DNA from 3 places in the Kitasatospora cystarginea genome. Region 2 is predicted to be linked to each of the others. Evidence: predicted binding sites of a transcription regulator. Region 2 holds the regulator's gene; each other region holds the start of a gene.
What was found. The regulator HrcA, encoded in region 2, represses chaperone genes, less so after heat shock. The targets are predictions, from matches to a motif close to TTNGCACTCNGNNNNNCNGAGTGCNAA.
Positions count from the first base shown of each region.

Region 1: a site for HrcA is predicted at 1,596-1,622, ahead of groL (chaperonin GroEL). Genes of this name have one in related genera too.
Region 3: a site for HrcA is predicted at 1,918-1,944, ahead of groES (co-chaperone GroES). Genes of this name have one in related genera too.

Region 1 covers NZ_BAAATR010000017.1:75,110-78,384, reverse strand. Annotated here, with positions in the region: gene groL (chaperonin GroEL) at 1-1,439, opposite strand, end outside; gene ABD369_RS19865 (cold-shock protein) at 1,800-2,006, opposite strand; gene ABD369_RS19860 (ubiquitin-like small modifier protein 1) at 2,620-2,898, opposite strand; gene thrC (threonine synthase) at 2,955-3,275, opposite strand, start outside.
Region 2 covers NZ_BAAATR010000022.1:117,500-120,774, reverse strand. Annotated here, with positions in the region: gene dnaJ (molecular chaperone DnaJ) at 1-1,014, opposite strand, end outside; gene hrcA (heat-inducible transcriptional repressor HrcA) at 1,086-2,099, opposite strand; gene htpX (zinc metalloprotease HtpX) at 2,388-3,275, shown strand, end outside.
Region 3 covers NZ_BAAATR010000003.1:33,859-37,133, reverse strand. Annotated here, with positions in the region: gene ABD369_RS03945 (polysaccharide deacetylase family protein) at 1-531, shown strand, start outside; gene ABD369_RS03940 (class I SAM-dependent methyltransferase) at 534-1,724, opposite strand; gene groES (co-chaperone GroES) at 2,088-2,396, shown strand; gene groL (chaperonin GroEL) at 2,495-3,275, shown strand, end outside.

The sequences.
Region 1 (3,275 bases), on a different contig from region 2:
TTGGTGGCCGCGTTCAGACCGTGGCCGGCGGGGAGGTTGCGCACCTTCTCCACCACGACGCCGCCCTCGAGGCCGGCGTTGGTCGCGATCTGCTTGATCGGGGCCTCCAGCGCGACGCGGACGATGTTGGCACCGGTGGCCTCGTCGCCGTCCAGCTCGAGCTTCTCGAACGCGACACCGGCCTGCAGCAGGGCGACGCCACCACCGGCGACGATGCCCTCCTCGACGGCGGCCTTGGCGTTGCGGACGGCGTCCTCGATGCGGTGCTTGCGCTCCTTGAGCTCGACCTCGGTCGCGGCACCGGCCTTGATGACGGCCACGCCGCCGGCCAGCTTGGCCAGGCGCTCCTGCAGCTTCTCGCGGTCGTAGTCCGAGTCGCTGTTCTCGATCTCGGCGCGGATCTGGTTCACGCGGCCCGCGACCTGCTCGCTGTCGCCGCCACCGTCGACGATGGTGGTCTCGTCCTTGGTGATGACGACCTTGCGGGCGGTGCCCAGGAGGTCCAGGCCCGCGTTCTCGAGCTTGAGGCCGACCTCCTCGGAGATGACGGTGCCACCGGTGAGGATGGCGATGTCGCCGAGCATGGCCTTGCGGCGGTCACCGAAGCCCGGGGCCTTGACGGCGACGGACTTGAAGGTGCCACGGATCTTGTTCACGACCAGGGTCGACAGGGCCTCGCCCTCGACGTCCTCGGCGATGATGACCAGCGGCTTGCCGGACTGCATGACCTTCTCCAGCAGCGGGAGCAGGTCCTTGACCGAGCCGATCTTGGAGTTGGCGATCAGGATGTACGGGTCCTCGAAGGACGCCTCCATCCGCTCCAGGTCGGTGGCGAAGTAGGCGGAGATGTAGCCCTTGTCGAAGCGCATGCCCTCGGTGAGCTCCAGCTCCAGGCCGAAGGTGTTGCTCTCCTCGACGGTGATGACGCCTTCCTTGCCGACCTTGTCCATGGCCTCGGCGATCAGCTCGCCGATCTGGGTGTCGGCGGCGGAGATGGAGGCGGTGGAGGCGATCTGCTCCTTGGTCTCCACGTCCTTGGCCTGGGCCAGCAGCTGGTCCGAGACGGCGGCGACGGCCTTCTCGATACCGCGCTTCAGGGCCATCGGGTTGGCGCCGGCGGCGACGTTGCGCAGACCCTCGCGAACCAGGGCCTGGGCCAGCACGGTGGCGGTGGTGGTGCCGTCACCCGCGACGTCGTCGGTCTTCTTGGCGACCTCCTTGACGAGCTCCGCGCCGATCTTCTCGTACGGGTCCTCGAGCTCGATCTCCTTGGCGATGGAGACACCGTCGTTGGTGATCGTGGGGGCGCCCCACTTCTTCTCAAGGACGACGTTGCGGCCCTTGGGGCCCAGCGTCACCTTGACTGCGTCGGCAAGCTGGTTCATGCCACGCTCAAGGCCGCGGCGAGCTTCCTCGTCAAACGCGATGATCTTGGCCATCGGAAGTGGTCCTCCAGGACACGGTCGACTGCTCGGACCAAGAGGTGCCCGCGACGGACGGCACCCAGGAGCGGGGGTCCTTTCCCCTGCCGCTCCCCGGAACCTCACCGACCCGGTCCGTTGTCACTCTCGAGCGGAGAGTGCTAACGCCAATGATTAGCACTCTGGGATACCGAGTGCAAGCCCAATGCGACAGTGTCGACCGGGAGTCGGCGATCACGAGCGGCCGCCGGTGTCCGGATCCGGACACCGGCGAAGACAGCAGTGGACCCGCACGACGGGGGTCGTACGGGTCCACTGCTCGAACAACGTTGTGAGCGCCAGCTCGTGACCGAGCCGAGGGCTCCGCAGGCCGGAAGGTCAGACCGCAGCGGCGCGGACCATGTCCGCCTGCGGGCCCTTCTGCCCCTGGGAGATCTCGAACTCGACCCGCTGGCCCTCTTCGAGGGTGCGGTAGCCGTCCATCTGGATCGCGCTGTAGTGGACGAACACGTCCGCACCACCGTCGACCGCGATGAAGCCGTAGCCCTTCTCCGCGTTGAACCACTTGACGGTGCCCTGAGCCATTCCGAACTCCCCTTGTGCTGTGCTGGCCCTTCACGGACCCGCAGGGTGCGGGCCCAGGCTGGTAGGCCGGCCCGAGGAAACCCCCCTGGGCGCAGCCGTGCACGCCGCAAACCTCCGCCGCCTCCCGGGAGTTGCCGGGCCGACGGGTGATTGCGTGCGACCGCCGCTGAATGTATCCGGACAGGTGCCCTCTGCAACAGGCCCAACTTCCGGGAATTCCATCCGGAAGTTTTCGGATACCGCGGGATGAAAGCGGCAGACCGTGCCTATTCCCGCCGGGCATAATGGACGAACGCTCGCAAATCGCCGGTGAATTTCTGACGTCGTCCTGACATCTTCTGCGGCAGACTGTCCAAGGTCCGTCTTAGCGGCCGGAAGAGCCCTGTGTATGCGATCGGCCGTCAGGGCGTCGGGGGCGGGCCCGCCGCGGGCCGCGTTCCCGGGGTTGGCCGGCGGGATGCATGCCGGTATCTGCGCACTTTACCGCCCCTTCGGGCCACCCTTTTCCACCGGCACGCCGAGAGCCGCCGACCGGCACGGAAATAGCCATTCCATGCCCGTCGACGGCTCCCGGTGTGCTAGTCCCGCGGCATCCGGAGCGGGTGCCGGCCGGTCAGCAGCCGCCGGCCACCGCGGGGATGACCGAGACGCTGGCGCCGTCCTTGATCTCGGTCTCCAGGCCCTCCGCGAAGCGCACGTCGTCGTCGTTGACGTAGACGTTGACGAAGCGGCGCAGCTTGCCCGCGTCGTCCAGGATGCGGGCGGCGATGCCGGGGTGGTTGGCGTCCAGGTCGGCGATGACGGCGGCCAGGGTCGCGCCCTGGGCGCTCACCTCGGCGGCACCGCCGGTGTAGGTGCGCAGGATGGTGGGGATGCGGACGGAAGCGCTCATGGTGCGAAGCTCCTAGGTGCGGTGGTGTCTTGGGGCCGGGAGGGAGCGGGCGGGCGTCAGACGGACGCCAGGCCCGCAGCGCGGAAGGAGTTAAGCGTCGGGCGGATGGTGGCGGTCAGTCCCGCGTCGGCCACCGCGTCCAGGGTCTTCAGACCGTCGCCGGTGTTGATCGCGACGGTCTCCTTCGACGGGTCCAGCCGACCGGTCTCGACCAGCTTCCTCAGCACGCCGACGGTCACCCCGCCCGCCGTCTCGGCGAAGATGCCCTCGGTCCGGGCCAGCAGCCTGATCGCGGCCACCACCTCGGCGTCGGTGACGTCCTCGACCGCGCCGCCGGTGCGGCGGGCGATGTCCAGCACGTACGGGCCGTCGGCCGG
Region 2 (3,275 bases):
GAGCTTGCCGGGCGTCTGCACCTCGACGTGCACTATCAGGTCGCCTCGGCCGCCGCCGCGCAGATGCGTCACACCGCGGCCGTGCAGCGGGATCGACTGGCCGGACTGGGTGCCGGGGCGGATGTCCACCTCCTCCAGGCCGTCCAGGGTCTGCAGCGGCACCTGGGTGCCGAGCGCCGCGGCCGTCATCGGGATGGTGACGGTGCAGTGCAGGTCGTCGCCGCGCCGCTGGAAGACCGCGTGGCTGGTCTCGGCGATCTCGACGTAGAGGTCGCCGGCCGGGCCGCCGCCGGGGCCGACCTCGCCCTCGCCGGCCAGCTGGATCCGGGTGCCGTTGTCCACACCTGCCGGGATCTTGACGGTGAGGGTACGGCGGGCGCGCACCCGGCCGTCGCCGGCGCACTCGGGGCACGGGGTCGGCACGACGGTGCCGAAGCCCTGGCACTGCGGGCAGGGACGGGAGGTCATGACCTGACCCAGGAAGGACCGGGTGACCTGGGAGACCTCGCCCTTGCCGCGGCACATGTCGCAGGTCTGCGCGGAGGTGCCGGGTGCGGCACCCTCGCCGGAACAGGTGGTGCAGGTCACGGCGGTGTCGACCTGGAGTTCCTTGGTGGTGCCGAAGGCGGCCTCCTCCAGGGTGATCTCCAGACGGATCATCGCGTCCTGACCGCGCCGGGTCCGCGAGCGCGGGCCGCGCTGGCCGGAGGCGGCGCCGAAGAAGGCGTCCATGATGTCGGAGAAGCCGAAGCCCGCCGCGCCGGCGCCGAAGCCGCCCGCGCCACCGCCGCCGTTGGGCGACAGCGGGTCTCCGCCGAGGTCGTACACCTGCCGCTTCTGCGGGTCGGAGAGCACCTCGTAAGCGGCGTTGATCTCCTTGAACCGCTCCTGCGTCTTCGGGTCCGGGTTGACGTCCGGGTGCAGTTCGCGTGCCAGGCGCCGGAACGCCTTCTTGATCTCGTCCTGCCCCGCATCCCGTCGGACGCCGAGTACCGCGTAGTAGTCCGTGGCCACCAAATGCTCCGCTTGTTCCGCCTGTAGAAGTGCTTGCGACTGGTCGCCGCCGGTTCAACCAGCGGCCTGTGCTACGACTCGGCCAGGATCTGACCCACGTACCGGGCCACCGCTCGCACCGCCCCCATTGTGCCCGGATAGTCCATCCGGGTCGGACCGATCACCCCGAGTTTTGCCACACTCTGGTCGCCGGAACCGTAACCGACCGAGACGATCGAGGTGGAATTGAGCCCCTCGTACTCGTTCTCGTGACCGATCCGGACCGTCATCCCGGCGTCCGCCGTCTCACCCAACAGGCGGAGCAGGACCACCTGTTCTTCCAGTGCCTCCAGCACCGGCTGGATGGTGAGCGGGAAGTCATGTCCGAAGCGGGTCAGATTGGCCGTACCGGCCAGCATGATCCGCTCCTCGTTCTGCTCGGCCAGCGTCTCGAACAACGTGGCGAGCACCACACTGACCGTCGGCCGGTCCGACGGCTCGAAGGCCGCCGGGAGTTCCTCCAGCGCGCCGGGCACCTCGGGCAGCGGGCGGCCGACCGCGCCGGCGTTGAGTCTGGACCGCAGATCGGCCAGCACGTTCTCGCCGACCGCGCCGGGGCAGTCCACCAGCCGCTGCTCGACCCGGCCGGTGTTGGTGATCAGCACCAGCATCACCTTCGCCGGAGCCAGCGCCACCAGCTCGATGTGCCGCACCGTGGACCGGCTGAGCGAGGGGTACTGGACCACCGCGACCTGCCTGGTCAGCTGCGCCAGCAGGCGGACCGTGCGGGCCACCACGTCGTCCAGGTCGACCGCGCCGTCCAGGAAGTGGCGGATCGCCCGACGCTCCGGCGCACTCATCGGCTTGACCTCGGCCAGCCTGTCGACGAACAGGCGGTAGCCCTTGTCGGTCGGGATCCGCCCGGCACTGGTGTGCGGCTGGTGGATGTAACCGTCCTCCTCCAGCGCCGCCATGTCGTTGCGCACGGTGGCCGGTGAGACCCCGAGACTGTGCCGCTCGACCAGGGCCTTGGAGCCGACCGGCTCCTCGGTGCCCACGTAGTCCTGGACGATCGCGCGCAGTACCGCCAGCTTGCGCTCGTCCAGCGGACGACGGGACTCCAGCCGGCGCGCGTCCGGCTTGCGCTCGTCAGCACTGCGCTCGCTGTACACGGCACGCACCTCCGTCTTCGTCCGTTGAATCCCTTGGCCGACCGGCCTCTTGGCACTCTGGAAGGCAGAGTGCCAGAACCGTACTTGCCAGTGTACGGCCCGGGTCCGACGGCAGGAACGGGCCGCCCCGGTGATCCTTGTCGGATCCGGGGTACGAAGTCGGTGCCCCGGGGCGCCCGGAGTGGCAGCATCGAAGGCGAGCGATGTAACGAAGGAGCAGAGATGTCGGCTTCATCCCAGCACTCCCGCTTCGCACCCGATCGTGGTCTGACCGGGCGGATGGTCATCACCATGTTCCTCATCGGCCTGCTGTACGTGGGCTTCACGGGCGTACTGATCGTCCTGCTGCGCGGGGCGTGGCCGCTGATCGTGCTGATCTCCGGCGGACTCTTCGTGGCCCAGTTCTGGTTCAGCGACAAGATCACCGAGCGGGCGATGGGTGCCCGGCCGGTGAGCCCCGAGCAGTACCCGCAGCTGCACGGCACCATCGACCGGCTCTGCGCCATGGCCGACATGCCCAAACCCAGGGTGGCGGTCGCCGACAACGACATGCCCAACGCCTTCGCCACCGGCCGCAACCCGCAGAACGCGGTGGTCTGCGTGACCACCGGCCTGCTGCGCCGACTGGAGCCGGAGGAGCTGGAGGGCGTTCTCGCCCACGAGCTCTCGCACGTCGCGCACCGGGACGTCGCGGTGATGACGATCGCCGGTTTCCTCGGCGTGCTGGCCGGGATGATGACCCGGATCGCGCTGTACGGCGGCTTCCTCGGCGGCGGCAACCGGAACAACAACGACAGCAACGCGGCCATCGCCATGCTGGTCATCCCGCTGGTCAGCATGCTGGTGTACGCGATCAGCTTCCTGCTCACCCGGCTGCTCTCGCGCTACCGCGAGCTGGCCGCCGACCGGGCCGCCGCCCAGCTCACCGGCCGGCCGAGCGCGCTGGCCTCGGCACTCACCAAGGTGACCGGCCAGATCGCGGCCATCCCCAGCAAGGACCTGCGCCAGGCGCAGCCCTACAACGCCTTCTACTTCGCGCCCGCGCTCAGCGCCCGGGAGACCGCGAGCCAGCTGATGTCCACCCACCCGACGCTGGAGCAGCGGCTCGCC
Region 3 (3,275 bases), on a different contig from region 2:
AAGTTCGTCGAGATGCTGACCGACCTCAAGGTCCCGGTCACGATGTTCCTGACCAAGGACATCATCAAGAGCGACTACGGCTACTTCAAGCCGCTGCAGGCCCTCGGCAACCACATCCAGAACCACACCGTGGACCATCCGCAGATGAGCAAGATCTCGCCGGCCAAGCAGAAGTCCGAGGTCTGCGAGGACCAGGCGACGCTCACCGAGCAGTACGGCAAAGCACCGCTGCTCTTCCGCCCGCCGTTCGGGGACGGCGCGCACACCGCGGCGCTGAACACAGCGGTCCAGGAGTGCGGCCCGCGCGCGGTGGTGCTCTGGCAGGAGTCGATGCAGGTCCACGACATGCAGTACCAGACCGGCGACAAGAAGCTGAAGCCCGGCGACATCATCCTGGCGCACTTCCGCGGCCCCTCCGAGCTGCACGGCGAGACCATGACCGAGATGTTCGGCGAGCTGCTCAGTCGGATCCAGGAGCAGGGCTTCGCCGTCGCCCGGCTGGAGGACTACATCCAGGCGCCCGCCGGCTGAGTTCAGGCACCCACCGGCTGGGCCGCCGTCACCGGCCTGGCCAGCATCATCAGCGGACCGTGGTCGGTGCGGCTGAGGATCACCGTCAGCTCGTTCGGGCCACTGGGCTTGAGCTGGCGGCGCAACTCCTCCGGGGTGATGCCGATGCCGCGCTTCTTGATCACCACGGTGCCGACCCCACGCTCGCGCAGCAGTGCCTTGAGCTTCTTCACGTTGAACGGCAACACGTCGCTGATCTCGTAGGCGTGCGCGTAGGGGGTCGGAGCCAGCCGGTCCGAGGTCACGTACGCGATCATCGGGTCGATCAGCCGCCCGTCCACCTGCCCGGCCACCTCGGCGACCAGGTGGGCCCGGATCACCGCGCCGTCCGGCTCGTACAGGTAGCGGCCCACCGGACCCGCCTCGGGGTCGGGCAGGCGGCCGCCGGTCAGGGTGTGGGGGCCGGGCAGCAGGGTCGCGCGGTGCGGCTGGGCGGCCCGGGTGCCGAACCAGAGCGCGGCCTCCTTCACCTCGCCGTGGTCGGAGACCCACTCGGCCTCGGCGTCCTCGGGGACCAGCTCGTGCGGGATGCCCGGCGCGACCTTGAGCGCTCCGAACGGCGTACGGCGGGCGGCCCCGATCGCCCAGGAGAGCGGCGGTGAGTACGCCTCGGGGTCGAACACCCGGCCGCGCGAGGTGCGCCGCGCCGGATCGGTGAAGAGCGCGTCGTACCCGGTCACGTCCACCTCGGTGACGTCCGCGCAGCGCACCTCGATCAGCTCGGCCAGGCCCAGTGCGGCGGCGTTCGCCCCGGCGACCGCGCAGGTCAGCGGGTCGCGGTCGACCGCCAGTACGGAGATCCCCAGCCGGGCCAGTGCGATGGCGTCGCCGCCGATCCCGCAGCACAGGTCGGCCAGCCGGCGCACCCCCAGCTCGGCGAAGCGCCGCGCGCGCCACTCGGCCACGCTGCGGCGGGTCGCCTGCTCGACCCCGTTGGGTGTGAAGTACAGCCGGTCCGCCAGATCGCCGAACTTCGCCCTGGCCCGCTGCCGCAGCTGCGCCTGGGCGAGCGCGGCCGACACCAGCTCGGCCGGGTGCCCGCGGCGCAGCCGGGTGGCCACCGCGAGTTCCTCGCCGGCCTTGAAGTCACGCAGCTCGGCCAGCAGCGTCTGGCCCTCGTCGGTCAGCAGGGCCCGGAACGATTCGATCTCCACGGGGCCATTCTCCCCGTTCGGCACGGACCGGCCGGTCGTCCCGCCGACCCGGGGTGGGGCTGCGCCGCTCCCCGGCGGGGCGGATCGCGTCTGGCGCCGGCGCGCTCACGGTGCTCCGGCGGCCGGTGATTCGAGCACGAGTGCGGTTGATTGGCCGCTTCGAGCGGGTTCCGCGGAACACCGAGCCACGCCGTTGGCACTCTGGTTGACTGAGTGCTAACGGCCCCCTATGGTCGTTCCTGGCACTCTCCACCGGGAGAGTGCTAACGCGATCGAGCGTGTCTGACCCCCGCGACGGCAGGCCCGCAGGCATCGCCACCAACCTGTAGGACTACCCCGTAATCTCCGAAGGGGAGCTCGGACGTGACCACCGTCAGCAGCAAGGTTGCCATCAAGCCGCTCGAGGACCGCATCGTGGTCCAGCCGCTCGAGGCCGAGACCACCACGGCCTCCGGCCTGGTTATCCCGGACACTGCCAAGGAGAAGCCCCAGGAGGGCGTCGTCCTGGCCGTCGGCCCGGGCCGCTTCGAGGACGGCCAGCGTCTCCCGCTCGACGTGAAGGTCGGTGACGTCGTCCTGTACTCGAAGTACGGCGGCACCGAGGTCAAGTACAACAACGAGGAGTACCTCGTCCTGTCGGCCCGCGACGTCCTCGCGATCGTCGAGAAGTAAGTCGTAGCGACCCGCCCCGGATCCGTGTCGGACCAGACACAGGAGCCCGGGGCGCGGTTGTTGGCTCACGTACGCAGAAACCCCGAGGGAACGGAACCATGGCGAAGATCCTGCAGTTCGACGAGGACGCCCGCCGCTCGCTGGAGCGCGGTGTCAACAAGCTGGCCGACACCGTCAAGGTGACCATCGGCCCCAAGGGCCGCAACGTCGTCATCGACAAGAAGTTCGGCGCTCCGACCATCACCAACGACGGTGTGACCATCGCCCGCGAGGTCGAGCTGGACGACCCGTACGAGAACCTCGGCGCCCAGCTGGTCAAGGAGGTCGCCACCAAGACCAACGACGTCGCCGGTGACGGCACCACCACTGCCACCGTGCTGGCCCAGGCCCTGGTCAACGAGGGTCTGCGCAACGTCGCCGCCGGTGCCGGCCCGGCCGCCCTGAAGAAGGGCATCGACAAGGCCGTCGCCGCCGTTTCCGAGCACCTGCTCTCCGTCGCCCGCGAGATCGAGGGCAAGGACGACGTCGCCGCCGTCGCCTCGCTCTCCGCGCAGGACACCCAGGTCGGCGAGCTGATCGCCGAGGCGATCGACAAGGTCGGCAAGGACGGTGTCATCACCGTCGAGGAGTCGAACACCTTCGGCGTGGAGCTGGACTTCACCGAGGGCATGCAGTTCGACAAGGGTTACCTCTCGCCGTACTTCGTCACCGACGCCGAGCGTCAGGAGGCGGTCCTGGAGGACCCGTACATCCTGATCAACCAGAGCAAGATCTCCTCCATCCAGGAGCTGCTCCCGCTGCTCGAGAAGATCCTGCAGAGCGGCGCCTCCAAGCCGCTGCTGATCATCGCCGAGGACGTGGACGGCGAGGCGCTCTCCA